DNA from 4 places in the Bacillus sp. LQ16 genome. Region 2 is predicted to be linked to each of the others. Evidence: riboswitches for the same ligand, from Rfam matches in the RefSeq annotation. Region 2 holds a riboswitch; each other region holds the start of a gene.
What was found. A riboswitch is a leader RNA that binds a small molecule or an ion and turns the genes downstream of it on or off. The one in region 2 is predicted to bind S-adenosylmethionine.
Positions count from the first base shown of each region.

Region 1: another riboswitch for S-adenosylmethionine. It lies ahead of AC3EMB_RS01100 (peptide ABC transporter substrate-binding protein); the one in region 2 lies ahead of mtnW (2,3-diketo-5-methylthiopentyl-1-phosphate enolase).
Region 3: another riboswitch for S-adenosylmethionine. It lies ahead of AC3EMB_RS24665 (methionine ABC transporter ATP-binding protein); the one in region 2 lies ahead of mtnW (2,3-diketo-5-methylthiopentyl-1-phosphate enolase).
Region 4: another riboswitch for S-adenosylmethionine. It lies ahead of AC3EMB_RS07500 (YezD family protein); the one in region 2 lies ahead of mtnW (2,3-diketo-5-methylthiopentyl-1-phosphate enolase).

Region 1 is NZ_CM173491.1:191,224-196,883, forward strand. It holds gene AC3EMB_RS01100 (peptide ABC transporter substrate-binding protein) at 55-1,695, opposite strand; SAM riboswitch class I at 1,828-1,932, opposite strand; gene AC3EMB_RS01105 (aldo/keto reductase) at 2,085-2,918, opposite strand; gene proC (pyrroline-5-carboxylate reductase) at 2,920-3,723, opposite strand; gene pnuC (nicotinamide riboside transporter PnuC) at 3,910-4,560, shown strand; gene AC3EMB_RS01120 (GRP family sugar transporter) at 4,628-5,479, opposite strand.
Region 2 is NZ_CM173491.1:3,953,774-3,959,433, forward strand. It holds gene AC3EMB_RS19760 (carbon-nitrogen family hydrolase) at 1-723, opposite strand, end outside; gene AC3EMB_RS19765 (aminotransferase class I/II-fold pyridoxal phosphate-dependent enzyme) at 738-1,916, shown strand; SAM riboswitch class I at 1,981-2,086, shown strand; gene mtnW (2,3-diketo-5-methylthiopentyl-1-phosphate enolase) at 2,151-3,395, shown strand; gene mtnX (2-hydroxy-3-keto-5-methylthiopentenyl-1-phosphate phosphatase) at 3,392-4,051, shown strand; gene AC3EMB_RS19780 (methylthioribulose 1-phosphate dehydratase) at 4,048-4,686, shown strand; gene AC3EMB_RS19785 (1,2-dihydroxy-3-keto-5-methylthiopentene dioxygenase) at 4,664-5,176, shown strand; gene AC3EMB_RS19790 (hypothetical protein) at 5,465-5,660, shown strand, end outside.
Region 3 is NZ_CM173491.1:4,846,189-4,851,848, forward strand. It holds gene metQ (methionine ABC transporter substrate-binding lipoprotein MetQ) at 1-592, opposite strand, end outside; gene AC3EMB_RS24660 (methionine ABC transporter permease) at 616-1,281, opposite strand; gene AC3EMB_RS24665 (methionine ABC transporter ATP-binding protein) at 1,274-2,299, opposite strand; SAM riboswitch class I at 2,478-2,585, opposite strand; gene AC3EMB_RS24670 (hypothetical protein) at 2,711-3,055, opposite strand; gene AC3EMB_RS24675 (thioredoxin family protein) at 3,208-3,516, opposite strand; gene AC3EMB_RS24680 (toprim domain-containing protein) at 3,520-3,864, opposite strand; gene gcvH (glycine cleavage system protein GcvH) at 4,355-4,738, opposite strand; gene AC3EMB_RS24690 (arsenate reductase family protein) at 4,780-5,145, opposite strand.
Region 4 is NZ_CM173491.1:1,475,589-1,481,248, forward strand. It holds gene lysA (diaminopimelate decarboxylase) at 181-1,497, shown strand; SAM riboswitch class I at 1,613-1,721, shown strand; gene AC3EMB_RS07500 (YezD family protein) at 1,794-1,937, shown strand; gene AC3EMB_RS07505 (phosphoadenylyl-sulfate reductase) at 2,025-2,729, shown strand; gene sat (sulfate adenylyltransferase) at 2,768-3,904, shown strand; gene cysC (adenylyl-sulfate kinase) at 3,917-4,528, shown strand; gene AC3EMB_RS07520 (nitrite/sulfite reductase) at 4,677-5,660, shown strand, end outside.

The sequences.
Region 1 (5,660 bases), 1.6 Mb from region 2:
ATGTGGGCTAATAATAAGTGGGGATGAAGAACCCCCACTTATTACGGTTTTACTTTATTTTTCAATTTTTGCCCACTTGAAGTTTAATTGACCCGCAAAGTCTACTTGCACAATTCCTTTCACATAAGAACGTTCTAAATAAGATTCGCCTTTTTGGTAAAGAGGAGCGATAACAGAGTCTTTAAATAATATTTTCTCGGATTCTAGTAATGCTTCCCAGCGAGCTTTTTCATCACCAGCTAAAGTTGTTTTCACTTTTGCTATTGTTTCATCGAATTCCTTATTAGAGTAATGATCTAAGTTATAAGGGTTATTCGTTGTAAATAGCTCAAGGAATGTAATTGGATCCGCAAAGTCAGGGCTCCAGCCGTCAATTCCGATTTCGTAGTCACCTTTTAATAAAAGCGAAACTTGTTGCTTACGCGGTTGCGGTTTTATATTTACTGTTAATCCATCTAGATTCTTTTCTAGTTGCCCTTTTAAGAATTCACCAGTTTTCTTATCAAGGTCAGCATCACTCGTTAATAATTCTAATGTTATCTTTTCAGAACCAAGCTCTTGTTTAGCTTTTTTCCATAATTCTTGTGCAGATTTTGTATCAACTTTTGTTAAATCGCCGTTTGCAGTACGGAAGTCTTTTCCTTCAGGTCCTTTTGCAAAGTTTTTTGGAACGAGACCAAATGTTGGTGTAGAGCCATCATTTAATAACGTATTTACAAAGGATTTTCTATCAATTGTTTGATCGATTGCTTGGCGTGCAGAAACGTTTTGAAGTACTTTGTTTTGTTGATTCATGCGTAAAAATTGTACGCCTACATTTGGACGTTCTTTAAAGTTAGCATCTTTTTTATATTTATCAACGAAGTCAGATGTTAGTTTTATACGATCTAATTGTTTTGACTCGAATAAATTTACTTCTGTTGATTTTTCTTTTACGACGTTAAAATTGATTTCTTCTAGTTTGACAGTATCTTTATCCCAATAGGTAGGGTTCTTCTTAAATTTAAAGCTTTGTTCGTGCTTCCAATCGCTTAGTGTAAAAGCTCCATTGTACAAGATTGTATTATCTTCTAAAGCGTACTTATCACCTTGTGCTTTAAAGAATTCCTCGTTAATTGGTAGAAATGTTGGGAACGCTGTTAAGCTAATAAAATACGGAACAGGACGCTCCAATTCTACCTCAAACGTATGGTCATCAACTGCTTTTACACCAAGTTGGTCGGCTGGAAGTTCTTTGTTGTTAATTTTTGTTGCATTTTTAATATCAAAGAATAGAAATGCATATTCAGAGGCTGTTGCTGGATCTACGGCACGTTGCCAAGCGAACACAAAATCTTTCGCTGTAACAGGAGTGCCGTTTGACCATTTTGAATCTCGCAAATGGAATGTGTATTTCGTTTTATCGCCACTTACTTCATGAGATTTTGCAACACCAGGAACAGGTTTGTTACCTTCACCAAGATTATACAAACCTTCAAATACGTTTCTCATTACTTGACCAGAATCAGTATCTGTAGCACGGGCCGTATCCATTGTTCGTATTTCAGTAGGTGAAGATAAGTTTAAAACCTGTTTGCTAGGTGCCTCGTCTTTTGCATTTGCTCCGCTTGCTTCGTTTTTATAACTACCGCAACCAGTTAATAAAATACTTACTCCTACAACTGATGCAATACCGGGTACAAACTTCTTTTTCATTTGATTTTCCTCCTAAATAATTAAGTTTGGATGATGATGAGGGAAATGAAAAATAAAAAATCCCTCTTTTCATATTGAGAAAGAGGGATTTTTACGTACAAGTTATGCACCCGTATATAAACGAAGTCCCTCATTCTATCTTTCAAGCATAAAGCTTGCAGGAAGTGGCACAGTATTCAAAATGAACCTGCTGCCGAGGTTTCAAAGGGCCAGTCCCTCCACCTCTCTTGATACAATGAGTAAACGAATGAATTTTATTAATTTTTGTGTTTCTTTGATAATTGAAAATCTTACACCTTGAATAATGAAGTGTCAACCAAATGGAATATAGTTTAAATTTTCAGTTTTCTTAAACAGAAAAACCACTGCATATGGCAGTGGTTTTTCTACTAGAAGTTAAAGTTATCTGGATCTGGACCAACGCGACGATCTTCATTTAAAGCTTGAATTGCTTTCATATCATCAGCACTTAATTCAAAGTCGAAGATGTTTGCATTTTCAATAATGCGATGTTCTTTAATTGATTTAGGGATTGTTACAACTTCGTTTTGTAAATCCCAGCGTAAAATAATTTGCGCAGTTGATTTATTATATTTTGTCGCAATTTCTTGTAACGTTGGATTATCTAGTAGTTGTCCTTGCATTAATGGTGACCAAGCTTCAAGCTGGATATTATGTTCTTTACAGAATGCATGTAGCTCTTCTTGTGCTAAACGTGGGTGATATTCCACTTGGTTGACCATTGGCTTAATTTCAGCAATTTCAAATACGTCTTGTAAGTGGTGAATGTGGAAATTACTCACACCGATAGCGCGAACACGGCCATCTTTATAAAGTTTTTCTAATGCTTTCCATGATTCAGTATATTTCCCTTTTACAGGCCAATGTACTAAATATAAATCTAAATATTCTAGACCTAATTTCTCTAATGTAGTTTCAAATGCTTGAAGTGTTGTTTCATATCCTTGATCGCTATTCCATACTTTTGAGGTAATAAATAATTCTTCACGTGAAACACCGGATTCACGAATCGCTTGTCCAACGCCTTCTTCATTTTGATAGATTGCTGCAGTATCGATGCTGCGGTAGCCATTTTTAATTGCTGCTTTTACAGAATCAATTACTTCTGAACCATCTTCTACTTTAAAAACACCTAAACCAAACCAAGGCATTTTTACACCGTTATGTAATGTTGTATAATCTTTTAAACTTGTTAAAATCATATTATTTCCCCCTAGCTTTTTTGTTTGTTGCTTCTACTGCTTTTTGAATTGCCTCTGAAAAATTATATTCGTATAAAGTTTTGAGACCCTCAGCTGTGGAACCACCTGGCGTTGTTACTTGTTCGCGAAGGTTAGCTGGATTTTGCGTTTGTTCAAGCATAGAAGCAGAGCCAGAAATCATTTGAATGACAAGATGTTTTGCGGTTTCTTCATCGACTCCATAACTTTTTGTTGCTTCAATTAAGCTTTCAGCAAAGTAATAAAGGAAGGCTGGTGCACTTCCAGTAACTGCAGTAAGCTGATGAACTTCTTCCTCAGTACAAAGTTGCGAAGTACCAATACCTCTTAAAAGCAGTTGCAGGGTTTCTTGATGCATCTCGGCTACTGATTGTCCTATTGTATATAAGGAGATAGACTTTCCAATTTCAGCAGCTGTATTAGGCATAATCCAAGCAACAGGTGTGCCTTTTGGGAGTCTAGCTTCTAAATAAGATGGTCCAATGCCAGCTGCTACTGTTACGACAAGTTGATTTGATATTAACGGAGATAGCTCAGCTAATAATTCTTCATGAGCAGAAGGTGGCATTGCTAAAACAACCGTATCGACAGATGTAATATGCTGCTTCCAATCCGTTGTAATAGACACATTATATCGCCTTTGTAATTGTTCTAACTTTTCTACGTTGCTTCGGTTAGAGATGATAATTTCTTCGATGTATTCTTTGCTTGTTTTAAGTAATCCGGAAAATATAGCTTCTGCCATACGACCAGCACCAATAAATAAAATTCGATGTTTGTTAGGCATATCCTTTATTCCTTTCTAGTAGAGATATGTTATAAAAACGATATCATCTTTAAGAGAATTTTGTAAAAAGAAAAGACTTACCGTAGATGGAATGGATAATGAGAAGGAGGAAATTCATGGTAAAGGAAAGGGCTATTCCTTATACTGGTGATAGGGAATTTATTACACATCTGGGGAGAGATAAATATGGTTAGAAGTCCACTTTTTTTACTTGTTTCTAGTATTATTTGTGTATTAGTTGGATTGTATATTCAATCGAGTTATATTGAAATTTTCGCATCAATTATGGGAATCATTAATGTTTGGTTATTAGCGAGAGAAAAAGTATCCAATTTTTTATTTGGCATGATTACTGTTGCGGTATTTCTATACATTTTTATTACACAAGGTTTATATGCAATGGCAGTATTAGCCGCTTTTCAATTTATATTTAATGTATATGGTTGGTATTATTGGATTGCACAAAGTGGGGAGGGAGAAGTAAAAGCAACAGTTCGTTTAGATTTGAAAGGGTGGACTTTTTATATAAGTTTTATTTTAGTTGCTTGGATTGGTTGGGGTTATTATCAAGTCCGTTATTTAGAGTCAACAAGTCCATATTTAGACGCTTTAAATGCCGTATTGGGACTAGTGGCTCAATTTATGTTAAGTCGAAAAATATTAGAAAACTGGCATTTATGGATTTTATATAACGTAGTTAGCATTGTAATTTATATTTCTACTGGTTTATACGTCATGCTAATATTAGCTATTATTAATCTCTTTATATGTGTAGCTGGTTTGCTAGAGTGGAAGAGCAATTATAAGGGGCAAGAACATACAAATAATTATATCTAGAAAATAATTAGAATTAAAAAACCCCTGAAGTACATATGCTTCAGGGGTTTACTAATAGAATATAAGATTATGCTTTTGTCATACCAAGTAATACAGCGCCGCCGATAATTAAAACACTACCTAGTGCAATAAAGATCAATTGACGTTTTGTTTTCTTTTCACCTAAGAATACAATCGCACCGAATGTTGAGATAACGATTCCAGTTTGAGATAATGGGAAGCTTGTTGCTACTCCAACACGTGGTAATGAAAGAAGTAAGAATAAGTTTCCAGTTCCCCATAGTAAACCAGATAAAGCATTACGGATTGCATATTTGTTAAATGGTTTATGTTTAGATGTCAGTACAACCGCACCAACAAACATACCAACTGCTTGTGGTAAAATAGCAGACCAACCATCGATATTATACCAACGAATAATAATTACATATACAAGATAGCCGAAAGTAGAAACAATTAAAGTAAGAAGTCCTTTTTTCAATTGTCCTGGTGGCTGAGCATTTTCTTTATCATCTAGTGATGTGAATACAACACCAACTACGATTAATAGGATTGCAATCGTTCCCAGAATAATCGTTGTAGTAGTAGTCCACTCACGGAAAGCGATAACCCCAAAGATAGAAGTTGCAACAAGTTGCATACCAGTAGAAATTGTTACGGTAGTTGAAACACCTAGTTTTTCAACTGTTTTTAATTGGTTTACTTGTCCTAAAGCCCAGAATAAACCTGAAATAAACCCAACAATTAAGACTGTCATTGTTAAAGCTGGTTGAGTAAATACATACATAATTGTTGCGAAGAATAGAGCACCGATTGTCATACCTACCGTTTGGCTATATGCACCACCGCCCATTTTTACGCTTACTAATAAGATGTTTCCCCATGCAATTGCAGGAAGAAGCGCTAATAAAATGTCCATTACAAAACTCCCTTCGGTTTGCTATACCAATATAGTTACATATCGTTCTAACGATCGGTAATGCCCCACTAATAGAGTAGAAGATTACCGATCGCTAAAACAGGATGAAGAATTCACGATATAAATGCGTTTTCATTTCTTCATTTTTTGAAACACCTCCATATAATAACAGGAAATTGCC
Region 2 (5,660 bases):
AATTAAAGAATGACCCGCAAATACATTATTTGGATCCTTTCCTGCTCTATTACATGCAACAACATAACACTGATTTTCAACTGCTCTTGCTTGCAATAGCAAACGCCAATGTGCTAAACGAACTAATGGCCATTCAGCTACAACAAATAATACTTTTGCCCCTTTAGCAGTATGGACACGCATCCACTCTGGAAAACGAATATCATAACAAATTGTTCCAGCGCATTCAACATCATCCAGCTTAAATTCGCCCGTACCATTACCGGCTATTAAATATTTATGTTCATCCATAAGCTGAAATAAATGTACTTTACTATATTCGTTGACTAGCTGTCCTTCATTATTTACAACATACATCGTATTTGTAACGCCTTGCTCTGTTTGCTTTGCTATAGAACCACCAACAATATGTACATCATATTGCTTCGCCCATCCTATTAACTTTTCTTTCGTTTCCACTCCATCCCTATCTGCAATTTCAGAAAGTCTCGTTAAATCATATCCTGTTGTCCATAGTTCTGGTAAGACGATAACATCTGGCCTTTCCTTCATAGCTTCGCTTATTTTATTTTTAGCATTCTCAATATTTTTTTCTACATCTCCAAAAACAATATCCATTTGAATACATGCGACTTTCATTTTTTCAGCCCCATTCTTATTTTTTTCTTTACAAAATACTGGAAAGATTATATCATTTGTCACTAGAATTGTAACAACTTTCAAAAGAGGTGGAAAGTATGAAATTATTTCAACCTTCTGAGATAGTAACATCATTGCCAACACAATTTTTCGCTTCACTTGTTGCAAAAGTTAACAAAGTCGTTGCAGCTGGTCACGATGTTATTAATCTAGGTCAAGGTAATCCAGATCAACCAACACCGCAGCATATCGTAAAAGCTTTACAAGATGCTGCCGAAAAGACCATTCATCATAAATATCCGCCATTTCGCGGACATGAAAGCTTAAAGGAAGCCGTGACTACATTCTATAAACGTGAATACGGCGTCGAATTAAACCCAAAAACTGAAGTTGCTATTTTGTTTGGTGGGAAGGCTGGACTAGTAGAATTACCAATTTGTTTTACAAATCCTGGTGATACAATTCTCGTTCCGGATCCAGGCTATCCAGATTATTTATCTGGGGTTGCCTTAGCAAAGGCACACTTTGAAACCATGCCGCTTATTGCAGAAAATCATTTTTTACCGGATTATAAAAAAATTGACGACTCTATCGCTGAACGGGCAAAGTTAATGTTTTTAAACTATCCAAATAACCCTACAGGTGCTACTGCATCAAAGGATTTTTTTGATACAACCATTCATTTTGCTAATAAACATAATATATTAGTTGTTCACGATTTCGCTTACGGTGCTATCGGATTTGATGGTCAAAAACCTGTTAGTTTCTTGCAAGCAGATGGTGCGAAAGATATAGGAATTGAAATTTACACGTTATCAAAAACTTTCAATATGGCTGGCTGGCGTATTGCTTTTGCAGTTGGAAATGAAAGTGTCATCGAAACCATTAACCTATTGCAAGATCATATGTATGTTAGTATTTTTGGTGCAATTCAAGATGCTGCTCGCGAAGCACTATTAAGTTCACAGTCTTGTGTAGTAGATCTTGTAAATAGTTACGAAACTCGGAGAAACGCTCTTATTTCAGCTTGTCACTCAATTGGTTGGAATGTAGACATTCCAACCGGATCATTCTTTGCATGGCTTCCTGTACCAGAAGGTTATACATCCGAGCAATTTTCTGATATTTTACTAGAAAAAGCACACGTTGCAGTTGCTCCTGGTGTTGGATTTGGTGAACATGGCGAAGGGTATGTCCGTGTTGGTCTCTTGCATACAGAAGATAGATTACGAGAAGCCATTAATCGAATTGATAAATTAAATTTTTTCAAAAAGTAATTGACAACATGAAAAATATCTGACAAAATTCAGTTATCTTAAAAATTTAAACATTTCTAAATACTTCTTATCAAGAGCAGGTGGAGGGACGAGCCCGACGAAACCCGGCAACCGATCTACAATCGTAGACACGGTGCTAATTCTCGCAGCATTATGCTGACAGATAAGGAGCTGGTTGTAAAAAAACCTCTCCTTAGCTGAGAGGTTTTTTTATTTAACTAGGAGGTTATAACAATGAGCGGAATTATAGCGACGTATTTAATCCATGATGATTCACATAACTTAGAAAAAAAGGCTGAGCAAATTGCACTTGGTTTAACAATTGGCTCTTGGACTCATTTGCCACAATTATTGCAAGAACAATTAAAGCAACATAAAGGCAACGTCATTCATATTGAGGAATTAGCTGAACATGAACATACGAATTCGTATTTACGTAAAAAAGTAAAACGCGGAATTATTAAAATCGAATATCCGTTATTAAACTTCAGTCCAGATTTACCAGCAATTTTAACGACTACATTTGGAAAGCTATCCCTTGATGGCGAAGTAAAATTAATTGACTTAACTTTTTCAGAAGAATTGAAAGAACATTTTCCTGGTCCAAAATTCGGGATAGATGGTATTCGAAACCTTTTACAAGTGCATGATCGTCCCCTTTTAATGAGTATTTTTAAAGGAATGATTGGACGAAATATTGGGTATTTAAAAACGCAATTACGTGATCAAGCAAGTGGTGGTGTAGATATAGTAAAAGATGATGAAATATTATTTGAAAATGCATTAACACCACTTACGAAACGCATTGTATCTGGAAAAGAAGTTTTACAATCCGTATATGAAACATACGGACATAAAACGTTATATGCCGTAAATTTAACAGGACGAACTTTTGATTTAAAAGAAAATGCGAAACGTGCAGTGCAAGCTGGCGCTGATATTCTATTATTTAACGTATTTGCTTACGGACTAGATGTACTGCAATCACTTGCAGAAGATGATGAAATCCCAGTTCCTATTATGGCACACCCTGCTGTAAGTGGTGCTTATTCAGCATCTAAGTTATATGGAATTTCATCTCCATTATTACTCGGAAAGCTACTACGCTATGCTGGGGCTGACTTTTCATTATTCCCATCTCCATACGGAAGTGTTGCGCTAGAAAAAGAGGAAGCTCTTGCTATCTCAAAATATTTAACTGAAGACGATGCATTTTTCAAGAAGAGCTTTTCTGTTCCATCTGCTGGTATTCACCCTGGTTTCGTTCCCTTTATTGTACGAGATTTCGGTAAAGATGTTGTTATTAATGCTGGCGGCGGGATACATGGACATCCAAATGGAGCGCAAGGCGGTGGTAAAGCATTCCGTACTGCAATTGATGCTACTTTGCAAAATAAACCACTCCATGAAGTAGATGACATAAATTTGCATAGTGCACTACAAATATGGGGAAATCCCTCTCATGAGGTGAAATTATGAGTATTCAAGTATTTTGTGATTTCGATGGCACGATTACAAATAATGATAACATTATGTCCATTATGGAAAAATTCGCACCACCAGAAGCTGAAGAAGTAAAGAATAGAATTTTATCACAAGAGCTATCTATTCAAGAAGGTGTTTCTCAATTATTTCGATTAATACCTACTCATCTGCACGATGAAATTATTCAATTTTTAATAGAAACTGCTGAACTTCGTAATGGTTTTCATGAATTTATACAATTTGTAAATGAAAATAACATTTCTTTTTACGTTATATCAGGTGGAATGGATTTCTTCGTCTATCCACTCTTACAAGGACTCATTCCAAAAGAGCAAATTTACTGTAATGAAACAGATTTTTCAAATGAATACATTACGGTGAATTGGCCTCATCCTTGTGATCATCATTGTCAAAATCATTGCGGATTATGTAAATCATCTCTCATCCGTAAATTGAGTGATACGAATGACTTCCATATTGTGATTGGAGATTCAATTACTGATTTACAAGCTGCGAAACAAGCAGATAAAGTATTTGCTCGTGACTTCCTTATTACAAAGTGTGCAGAGAATTATATTGCTTATACACCGTTTGAAACATTCCATGATATTCAAAATGAATTAAAACATTTGTTGGAGGTGAAATCATGAAACAACTTTTTCGTCAATGGTATGACTTAAGCGAGATAAAAAAAGAATTAACAACTCGAAATTGGTTCCCAGCAACAAGTGGTAATATTTCTATAAAAGTTAGTCATGAGCCACTTACTTTTCTCATTACAGCAAGCGGTAAAGATAAAACAAAAACCACTCCAGATGATTTTCTATTAGTAGATCATGTAGGAGTTCCTGTTTTAGAGACTGAATTACGCCCTTCAGCAGAAACAATATTGCATACACATATTTATAACAATACGAATGCCGGGTGCGTACTTCATGTTCATACAACTGATAATAATGTCATCACAAATTTATATAGTGATGCAGTTACCCTTCAAAATCAAGAAATTATTAAAGCTCTCGATATTTGGGAAGAAGGTGCAACAATTCACATTCCTATTATCGAAAACCATGCCCATATCCCAACGCTTGGAGAAAACTTTCGAAAGCATATACAAGGTGATTCGGGAGCGGTATTAATCCGTAACCACGGTATTACCGTATGGGGCCGAGATAGCTTTGATGCAAAGAAGAGATTAGAAGCTTATGAGTTTTTATTCCAATTTCATATAAAACTACTATCAATTCAAGGAGGCGTTTCTAATGGCGCAAATTCGTATTCATGAAGTAAATACTCGTATTGAAAATGAAGTGGAAGTATCTAAATTTCTACAAGAGGAAGGCGTTTTATATGAGAAATGGAATATTTCTAAACTTCCTACTCATTTAAATGAAAATTATTCTTTAACAGATGAAAACAAAGCTGAAATATTAGCTGTTTTTTCAAAAGAAATCGCTGATGTTTCAGCACGTCGAGGTTATAAAGCACATGATGTAATTTCACTTTCAAATAGCACACCTAACCTTGACGAATTATTAATTAATTTCCAAAAAGAACATCATCATACAGACGACGAAGTCCGCTTTATCGTCAGTGGTCATGGCATTTTCGCTATTGAAGGCAAAGATGGGAAATTCTTTGATGTTGAACTTGAGCCAGGCGATCTAATATCTGTTCCAGAAAATGCAAGACATTATTTTACCTTGCAAGATGATCGTCAAGTTGTAGCTATTCGTATTTTTGTGACAACTGAAGGCTGGGTTCCAATCTATTAAGGTAGTTAGTTGAATAAAAGGACTTGGATCCCCTTTTCCAAACTTTTATTCACTCTACATATATACATCCTCCTATGGAACAGGCTTATTTCACTTTTGAAATAAGCCTGATTTTTTATTTACTCAAAAGTACCATTTCATCACAAATTTAACGCCTTGATTTTTCAAGTGTATTTTTTGAACATTTATTGAACATTTATTGAAATTTTTCTGAAAATTCTGTTTTGTATGTGATATACTACAATTAACTAAGAAGGAAAATAATATCGCAAACAGAGGGGGATAATCATGAGCTTACTTATCGCACTTATACTTGGAGTTACATGTGGGGCATTTCCTGTTATTTTAGGAGCTATTATGGAAGAGTTAGAAATTGGTGTTTTAGGATTTGTCGCATCTTGTGTAAGCGCTTTATTATTTGGTTTATTCGGCGCTATTCCTGTTTCAATTCTGTGTGCTTTTTATATAATACGCCATGCTCGTA
Region 3 (5,660 bases), 890 kb from region 2:
AAACAGCATCGCCTTCTTTATTGTTATACACTTGTGGCAATAAACCAGGCTCGATATCCGTTTTGAATTTTAGATTTTTCGGATTATCTGCAATATCTTTTGGAGTTGCTTTAACTGGATCTATTCCGTCTTTAATCTTTAAAATGCCTTCTTTTTGTAAAATCGCTAAACCACGTCCATGATCAGCAACTGAATTACTCATAATGATTGTTGCACCGTCCGGAAGTTCTTTTAAGCTCTTATATTTTTGAGAATATACACCAATTGGCTCTAAATGAATTTTTCCTGCTACTTCAAAGTCATATTTTTTATCTTTAATTTCTTTTTCTAAATACGGAATGTGTTGGAAGTAGTTTGCATCTAAATCCTTATCCGCTAACGATTTATTTGGTAATACGTAGTCTTGGAATTTTTTAATTTCTAACTCAATTCCTTTTTTCTCAAGTAACGGTTTTGCCTTTTCTAAAATTTCAGCGTGCGGTACGTTAGAAGCACCAACAACAAGTTTCTTTTCATCTTTATCTTTCCCGCCACAAGCAGCTAAACCAAAAATTGAAGTTGAAATAAGTGCCGTAAGTAATAATTTTTTCATTTGAAACATCCTCCCGTTTTTTATTATCGTTTATCTATTCGAGTCGTTAAACTATCACCAATCCACTGAATTAAAAATACAACTAGTAATACACAAATTGTCGCAACGATTGTTACATCGTTATTCCCTCTCTGGAATCCTTCTAAGTAAGCAAGTGTTCCAAGACCACCAGCACCAACAACTCCCGCCATTGCTGTATAGCCTACTAAAGCAATTGTCGTAACTGTAATACCAGATACTAATGCTGGTAACGATTCTGGAATCAATACTTTTAAAATAATTGTGCTTGTTTTTGCTCCCATTGCTTTTGAAGCTTCAATTACACCTTTATCAATTTCGCGAAGTGCGATTTCAACCATTCTCGCGTAGAATGGTGCCGCTCCAATAATTAAAGCTGGCAGCGCTGCACTTGCTCCAAGAATTGTTCCAAGAAGAATCTTTGTGAATGGGATTAATAAAATAATTAAAATGATGAACGGTATAGAACGGAATATGTTTACGAATGCTCCAATCACCGTATTAATTGATTTGTTTTCCCATAAATTATCTTTCGCTGTCATGAAGAGTAACAATCCTAAAATTAGTCCTAAAACAAATGTCGCAAGAGCTGCGATTGCCGTCATATATAACGTTTCACCAGTTGCTTCTAACATTTGATTCCAATCAACATTTGCGAGTAACTTATCCATGTGCAATCACCTCCAGCTCTACTTGATCTTGATGAATTCCTTCTATTGCTTGCTGGATCGCTGTTTCCTCACCATTTAAATGAACAACTAAACTACCGTAAGAACCGTTATTCGTTTGTGCGATATTTCCTTGCAAAATGCTAACTTCTATATCACTGCGTTGCATCAATCGTTGAAGCACTGGTCTTTCTACAGCCTCACCGATAAACTGCAAACGAATCACTTTTCCATCTGGATATTTTTCAATTAAACTTTCAATCGTTTCATTTGTATCTTCAGAATCTGTTAACTGCTGTACAAATCGTTTCGTAATATCTTGCTTCGGATTACGGAATACATCAAGTACTGGACCCGTTTCTACAATCTTTCCTCTCTCCATTACCGCCACTCGATTACAAATCTTTCGAATTACGTGCATCTCATGTGTAATGAGTACAATTGTTAAACCAAGGCGCTTATTAATGTCTAATAGTAAATCCAAAATTTGATCTGTCGTTTCTGGATCAAGAGCTGACGTTGCCTCATCACATAAAAGTACTTGTGGGTTGTTAGCTAATGCTCTTGCAATCCCAACGCGTTGTTTTTGTCCCCCGCTCAGCTGAGATGGGTACGCGTCTCCTCTTCCTTCTAATCCAACAAGATGAATTAATTCATCAACACGTTTTCTTCTCTTCGTTTTATCAACACCTGCAATTTCAAGTGGAAACTCTATATTTTCACGTACAGTTCGTGACCAAAGTAAGTTGAAGTGCTGAAAAATCATTCCGATTTCTTGCCTTGCCTTACGAAGTTCACTTCCTGTAATTGCTGATATAACACGATTCGCAATTGTAATTTGGCCAGAAGTCGGTTTCTCTAACTGATTAAACAATCTGATTAAAGAACTTTTCCCAGCGCCGCTATATCCGATAACACCAAATATTTCGCCTTTTTCTATTTTTAAATTGGCGTTATCTACAGCAGTGACATCACCGCTTTTCGCCTTATATATTTTCCTTACATTCTCTAATAGAATCATGATGTTCACCCCTTTTTTGTTTAGGTCGACTCCGCAATTTTTTATTTTTAATGCGTGTAGTCCACTGTTATCATTACTTTTATTATTTGAATGTCCTCCACATTCAAACAATAAAAAAACCTTTCTGCTTTAGAGAAGCAGAAAGGTTTATATGCGTATATAACAACATTATCCCTCTCTCTCATCTCTCAAAGCATTCGCTTTGCAGGAATTGGCACCATTTCAACATAAGTTGACGGTTGCCGGGCTTCACAGGGCACAGTCCCTCCACCTCTCTTGATAAGAGAAATCAGATTCAATTTTCGTCTGATTTGAAATTTATGAAATTGTCTATATTTTATGACTTGAATTGTATCAATATACACTCACCATGTCAACAGAAATTTTCGTAAAAAATGAAACTTCAGAATTTTAAGCACCTACTGACATCGGTTTACATATATGAAACATCGATTCCACTAATAACATCGTTCGGTACGTTCCTGAATATTGTACACGTCCATCATTCATTAACATTTGCAATCGTACATTTCCATTCACCAATTGTTCTATATCCTTTTCGTCTAAGCAAATGATTTGTTCCGTTCCTCTTTCCTCATGTACCAGCTCTATATAATCTCTTGAAATTTGTAACGAACAACTTTCATCTCTAAAGCGGAAATTAACAGTTTTTTCTTCTTGTCTTAAAAGTGGCTCTAAATGATATTGACCATTAGCGTAATTTACAAATGATTGAAGCAAAGAATATAATCTCACCCTAAATCACATCCTTCATATCACTTTCTATTACATACCATTCCCTCTCACTAAAGAGCAATCCTGTTATTTTCGCTCGACAAATACTGTATCCATCCTGCATCTCGACATATTTCCCAAGAAATATGTCGAGGCGGCAAAAATTTTGCCGCCTACTTTAATTCCGTATATAAATATTCAACCGAATGAAATGCATATATCTTCTTCATCAGTGTCCCATTTTCAAAAACAAGTAAACAAGGTACACTTTCAATCCCATACTCTTTCGCTAAATGCGGAGCATAATTTAAATCTAACATCCCAATTTTGAGGCCTTCAATTGTCATCTCAACGACTGTTAACATCTTTTTTGCTAATTGGCATGTTCCACACATTGGAGTATATACATATAACACTGTTTTTTCTTCATTCTCTATTAGGGCTGTAGCTTCGGCTCCTGTCCAATCGATCACTTCTATCATTCCTTACCGTAAATATTCTGTATAAACGTCAATGTCGGCTCCCCATAATACATTTGCTAAGTGTGTAGATGGCGCAGTTGCCACTTCTCGGTACGAGCGATCAATATAGATATGCTCGGCTTGCGGAAATTCTTTTCGAAATTGTTTCCTTAACTTTTCTCCAGCATCATCAGCATCCACTAGCACATACACTTCCTTATCAAAAAACTGATCAACGAGCTCATCCATTTTCGACAAACCAATTGTACCATTTGTACAAACAATTTCCACTGGTTCACGAATAATAGATTCAATCTTTCTTCTATCTGATGTACCTTCTACAATAATGACTTTTTCCACATAAATCATATGTCATCACCCGATCACCATATACTATACAACCTTGAACTTAGTATATAGTATATTCGTTATTTTCATGTTGTTTCCTGTTTATTTTTGCAAAAGAAAAGCGAAACCGACTGTTTAGCCCTGTTGGCTAAGGTTCTTCCGTACAGAAGACGCTTTTTGTCTTCTCGTGCGGAAGGTTCTTAGACATGAAGGGCTAGGAGTTGGAGCTAGACAATGAAAAGCGCAAGCGGCTCATTTAGATTGTGAGGGGGATGGAGCTTCTGACGTAGAGGCGCTTTTTGCCTTGTAGGAAGAAGCGAAGCCACCGAACAATCTAGTCGCTGGAGCTAGACAACGAAAAACAAAAACGGCTAGACCTGCATAAAGATTAAACGAAAAAGTTTTTTCAAAAAACGTTCTCCTACACGATAATTAGTATATGATTCTACATTCATTATTTTACACAAAATAAAAAAGGACAGCACAAAGGCTGTCCTTTAGTCGACTATAATTAGTCTTGGTTTGTCATTTCTGCATATTTTTCTGCAGTTAATAACTTCTCAACTTGGCTTGCATCAGAAAGTTCAACTTTAACCATCCATGCACCCTCGTATGGAGATTCGTTAACAAGTTCTGGTTGGTCACTTAATTCTTCGTTTACTGCTACAACTTTACCGCTTACAGGTGCGTATAACTCAGAAACTGTTTTAACAGATTCTACGCTTCCGAATGGCTCGTCAGCTTCGATTGTTGCACCTACTTCAGGAAGTTCAACGAATACGATATCACCTAGCTCACCTTGTGCAAAGTGAGTGATACCGATAACAACTTCATTACCTTCAGTTTTTACCCATTCGTGTTCTTCAGAGTAACGTAAATTATTTGGAATGCTCATGACTGTACCTCCAGTGAATGTATTAATTATGTAAAAATACCTTATTGGTACTTTTTCCACACACTTTCAAACTGCTCTTCGTTAAAACCAAGTGTTACATTCGTTCCATCTGTTACAATTGGACGTTTGATCAACATGCCATCAGATGCTAAAAGCTCATACATTTCGTCTTCGCTTGCATCTTTCAACTTATCTTTCAGACCAAGTTCACGGTAACGCATTCCACTTGTATTAAAGAATTTTTTTAATGGTAATTCACTTTTTTCATGTAAATTACGTAAATCTTCTTTTGATGGTGGATTTTCAACAATATGAATCATCTCATATGCTACATCGTTTGCCTCAAACCATTTCTTTGCCTTTTGACATGTGCCACACTTTGGATATGAATAAAATGTTACTGTCATAAATTCACCTACTTTTTTACTAACCTTTACCTTTATCATATAGAAAACGTTTTATTATTTCAAACCATTATTCGCTAAACTTTTACTTATTTCGTGATAATTTTTAATAATCCTGCGAATTTTTCTTATTTTTCCGCCATTTGTTAAGAAAAAAATAAATATATAAAATTTTTTAAATTCTGCACCAAACATATATCTTAAACAAGCGTTTGATTAATTCTTCATTTTTCTTTGTTGACCTTTGAACTACATGAGTTTCTTTCTACCGAACATACAGCTTAAACAAACGTTTGATTAATTCTCCATTTTTCTTTGTTAACCTTTGAGCTGCATCGGTTTCTTCCTATAGTCACAAAACCTGGAAACAATTCACATGACAAAGGCGTACAGATAAAAGGAACTAACGATTTTGGCCGTAATAGTGAGAGAATTCCATGATGATTAAGAAATTACTACAAAGAAAAGCCATGAATAAACATGACTTTCATAGCATAATCACTTCTATATTCAATACA
Region 4 (5,660 bases), 2.5 Mb from region 2:
TGTTGATGCGGTTTCTTATTTTGAGGAGATAACAACTCGTTTATTTTTTCAATATATATTTTTCCTAATAAGAAACGCGTGTGAACATTGTTCCGCGCGTTTTTTGTCTATCTAAAAGCGTGCTGCAATGAATAGAAGATTGGGGTTATGAGTTTTAGAGGAAATAAGGGAGGAATTTAAATGTATTTACACGGCACAAGCCGAATTAATGGGCAAGGACACTTAGAAATTGGAGGGTGCGATACGACGCAGCTAGCAAAGCAATACGGAACACCACTTTATGTATACGATGAAGAGTCTATTCGAGGAAAATGCCGAGCATTTCATCGTGCTTTTAAAGAAAGTGGTTTCTCTTATCAAGTAGCATATGCAAGCAAGGCGTTCTTGTGCATGGAGATGTGCCGAGTAGCTCGTGAAGAGAATATGTCATTAGACGTTGTTTCTGGAGGAGAATTATATACTGCGCTCCAAGCAGGATTTCCAGCATCACGTATTCATTTTCATGGAAATAATAAAACAGAAGAAGAGATAGTGATGGCTCTTCAGGCGAATATCGGTTGTTTTGTCGTAGATAATTTCTTTGAATTAGAAGTTTTACACGATTTAGCGATGCAACATGGAAAGTTTGTGAACATATTAATTCGTGTAACGCCTGGAGTAGAGGCGCACACACATGAATATATTACAACAGGCCAAGATGATTCGAAATTTGGATTTGGCGTTTCAAACGGTCAAGCGATACAGGCAATTGGATTTGCTTTACAAAAATCCAATTATAATGTGCTAGGGATTCATTCACATATCGGATCGCAAATATTTGAAACAGCTGGCTTTGTTCGAGCGATTGAAGTTCTTCGCCAATTTTTAGAAGAAGTGAGAGAGCAAACAAACTATGTAGTAAAAGTGTTAAATGTAGGCGGGGGATTTGGAATACGCTACACAGAGTCGGATACACCGTTAACTCTTGAGACATATGTGCGAGCTGTAACAAGTGCAGTGAGAGAACAATTTACTGTATGTGAATATCCATTGCCAGAAATATGGATTGAACCAGGCCGTAGCATTGTAGGTGATGCTGGGACAACAATTTATACAGTTGGATCTGTGAAAGATATTCCTGGTATTCGGAAATATGTATCAGTCGATGGTGGAATGACAGATAATTTAAGACCTGCTTTATATAGTGCGCGTTATGAAGCAATGTTAGCGAATCGAGGGAATGATGAGAATGAGGAACTCGTTTCGATTGCGGGGAAATGTTGTGAGAGCGGAGATATGTTGATTTGGGATATTCATTTACCGAAAGTCGCTTCTGCTGATTTACTAGCAGTTTCCTGTACAGGAGCCTACGGGTACTCGATGGCGAATAATTACAATCGGATTCGAAGACCAGCCGTTGTCTTTGCAAAAGGCGGAACATCGCAAGTAGTTGTGGAACGCGAAACATATGAAAATATTATTGGGAACGATCGCATACGTATTAAAGAGCTTGTTTAAATAGAAAAAGGGGTTGTTCGGATGGGCAATTCCTTTTTTGTAAAATAAAATAATTAAAATATATCGGAAAACTAGGATTGAAAAAAATCAGAATTGTGATAAAATACAAATACAAAGCTTATCAAGAGAAGCGGAGGGAACTGGCCCGAAGAAGCTCGGCAACCTGCTTATAGAAAGCAAGGTGCTAAATCCAGCAAAATGGAATCCATTTTGAAAGATAAGGTAAAATATATTACCGAACAGTCTTTTCGAAATGGGAAAGATTTTTTTTATGAATAAAAAGGGGGGCTGTTCGCGTGGGTGTACGGGAACATTTTGATGAAGTATCCGAGAAGATTGAAGCGATGCTTGCTGATATGAAATATGGCTCAATTACAATTGTTGTGCAAGATGGAAAAGTAATTCAGTTAGAGAAAAGTGAAAAAGTACGTTTAAAGTGAAAAGCGCTGACTAGAAAAACTAGAGGCGGTTTTAACCTATTTTCATTAGGTTAAAACCGTCTTTTTGCTTTTACAGGGGGAAAAAACATGTTGACGTATGAAACGTGGGAAGAAAATGTTGTTTCGTTTTCGGAAGAAGATGAAACAAAAGGCGCTTTATCAGTATTAAATTGGGCTTATGAAGAGTATAAAGATGAAATCGTCTACGCATGTAGCTTTGGGGTGGAAGGTATGGTATTGCTGCACCTTATAAACCAAGTAAATCCATCTGCTAAAGTTGTATTTTTGGATACAAATGTTCATTTTCAAGAAACATATGAATTAATTCAAAGAGTGAGGGAACGATTTCCTTCATTGAATATTATAGAAAAGCAGCCAGAACTTACACTTGATGAACAGGCGAAGTTGCATGGTGAAAAACTGTGGGAGAGCAATCCGAATCTTTGTTGTAAGATTAGAAAAATTTCACCTTTAGAAAAATCATTAGTCGTGGAAAAAGCATGGATATCGGGCTTAAGAAGGGAACAATCAGAAACACGTAAGCATACAAAGTTTATAAATCAAGATCATCGTTTTCAATCTATTAAAGTTTGTCCACTTATTCATTGGACGTGGAAAGAAGTTTGGCGATATGTATACAAACATAGCTTGCCGTATAACCCGTTGCATGATGTTGGCTATCCAAGTATTGGGTGTGAGAAATGTACTTTACCTGTAGGGGATGGTGGCGATTCAAGAGATGGTAGATGGGCTGGGAAAGTGAAAACCGAATGTGGTCTTCATTATCAATAAGATGAATCTTGAAATAAAGCTAAGAGGGGATATAGAAAATGAGCACAGTAAACGAATTAGTAAACCGTATAGATGAGACATATGATATATCACAAATTGAAAAAGAAATTAAATTAGACAACATTGCTTTAAGTGATTTAGAACTATTGGCGACAGGTGGATATAGCCCGCTTACTGGTTTTTTGGGGAAGGAAGATTATGATTCAGTCGTAGAAACGCTTCGTTTAGCAAATGGTAGTGTGTGGAGTATACCAATTACATTACCGGTAACAGAAGAAGTCGCAGAAAGCCTGAAGACCGGAGAGGAAGTAAAGCTTGTCAACAATGGAAATATATATGGTGCTATTAAAATAGAAGATATTTTCGTACCAGATAAAGAAAAAGAAGCGTTACTTGTATATAAAACAACGGATGAGGCTCATCCAGGAGTGAAAAAATTATATGAACGACCAAACGTTTACGTTGGAGGAACTATTATTCTAACAAAACGCTTTGAAAATAATCAATTTCCTTCTTATCATTTAGACCCAATTGAAACGAGAGAAGAATTTAAAAAACGTGGGTGGAAAACAGTAGTCGGATTTCAAACGAGAAACCCGGTACATCGTGCCCATGAGTATATTCAAAAATCTGCTCTTGAAATTGTAGATGGTCTCTTTTTAAATCCACTCGTTGGAGAAACGAAATCGGATGATATTCCTGCTGATGTAAGAATGGAAAGCTATGAAGTACTCCTTCAAAACTATTATCCGAAAAATCGTGTCTTTTTAAGTGTATTTCCTGCTGCAATGCGTTACGCAGGACCAAGAGAAGCGATATTTCATGCGTTAGTAAGAAAGAATTTTGGATGTACCCACTTTATTGTAGGACGTGATCATGCCGGAGTAGGAGATTATTACGGAACATACGAAGCGCAAGAAATCTTCACGAATTTTACGATAGAAGAGTTAGGCATTACACCACTATTCTTTGAACATAGTTTTTACTGCACGAAATGTGAAGCGATGGCTTCAACAAAAACATGTCCGCACGGAAAAGAAGATCATGTTATTTTATCAGGTACGAAAGTAAGAGAATTATTAAGAAACGGTGAGATTCCGCCAAGTACATTTAGTCGTAAAGAAGTAGTAGAAGTGCTAATTAAAGGTTTAAAAAAAGAAGTAGTAACAGAATAGGGAGAGAACGAGATGGATACGAATATTACTTGGCATACAGCTTCGGTTTCAAAAGATGAGAGAAGAGTGAAGAATGGACATCACAGTTTTGTAATTTGGTTTACTGGTTTATCAGCTTCGGGTAAATCTACAGTAGCGAATGCGGTCGCTCGTAAACTGTTTGAAAAGAATATTGGAAATTATGTGCTGGATGGGGATAACATTCGCCACGGTTTAAATAAAGACTTAGGATTTTCTGAAAGTGATCGCATGGAAAATATAAGACGTATTGGCGAAGTGGCAAAGTTATTTGTAGATCAAGGAACAGTTGTCCTTACAGCATTTATTTCACCATTTCGAGTAGACCGCAAACAAGTAAGAGATTTATTAGCGGCAGATGAATTTATTGAAATTTTTGTGAAGTGTCCGATTGAAGAGTGTGAGAAACGTGATCCGAAAGGGCTTTATAAAAAGGCAAGAAAAGGTGATATTAAGGATTTCACAGGTATTGATTCGCCTTATGAAGAGCCAGAGCAAGCAGAATTAATTGTAGAAACGCACAAATATTCTATTGAAGAATGTGCAGAACAAATCGTGAAGTACTTACAAGAGCGTAGTTTTATCCCGCTATTTGCCGGGAAGTAAAATTCCTACCTCAAAGTTCGATTGGGGCAAGGAAGTTAGGTGGGGGTCGGGCTGCCCGTAAATACCCGATTGGTTAAGGCTAATAATCAGCGTGGGATGAACAAAACTCTACTGATTAAAGTTTCACTTTATATAGGGGGATTTAAAAATGAGTTATGAAAAAGTATGGGCTAACAATGAAAAACTAAATCAAACGGAGAAAAATAAATTAGAAAAAGATGGATTAGAAATTTTTAATGATATTCCTTACTATGCGGAAAATGGATTTGAATCTATTCCGAAAGAAGAGTGGGATGCCTTTAAATGGGCGGGATTGTATTTACAACGTCCAAAAGAAGCTGGTTATTTTATGATGCGGGTAAATATTCCGTCAGGGATTATTACAAATGCGCAGGCAGAAGTACTTGCTTCTATCGCTGAGGATTATGGACGTGATGTAATAGATATTACTACGAGACAGGCGATTCAGTTTCACTGGTTAGAAATTCAGCAAATACCAGATATTTTTAAAAGATTAGCAAGAGTTGGATTATCTTCAGCGGGGGCTTGTGGTGATATAACGCGGAATATTACAGGTAATCCGCTTGCTGGAATTGATGCAAATGAACTATTTGATACGACACATATTGTGAAAGAGGTATATGACTATTTCCAACATAATGAAGAGTTTTCTAATTTGCCACGTAAATTTAAAATGTCTATTAGTTCTAATATTTATAACTCAGCAAACGCAGAGATTAACTGTGTTGCATTTACACCTGCTACGAAAGAAATAGATGGTGAGAAAAAAGTTGGTTTTCATATAAAAGTAGGCGGAGGATTATCAGCCCGTCCATATTTAGCTGATGAATTAGATGTGTTCGTTTTACCAGAAGAAGTGAAGGCAGTGGCAATTGCGATTGCTACTATATTCCGTGATTTTGGATATCGTGAGAAACGTCATTTAGCCCGTTTGAAATTTCTTGTTGCGGACTGGGGAGCAGAGAAATTTAAAGAGAAACTAATAGAGTATACAGGGCCTTTACAAAGTAAAGGGGAAAGTGCACTCAAAGGATGGAATGCAGGCTATTTTTATGGTGTTCAAGACCAAAAACAAGAGGGATTAAAATATGTAGGTTTTAATGTACCGGTA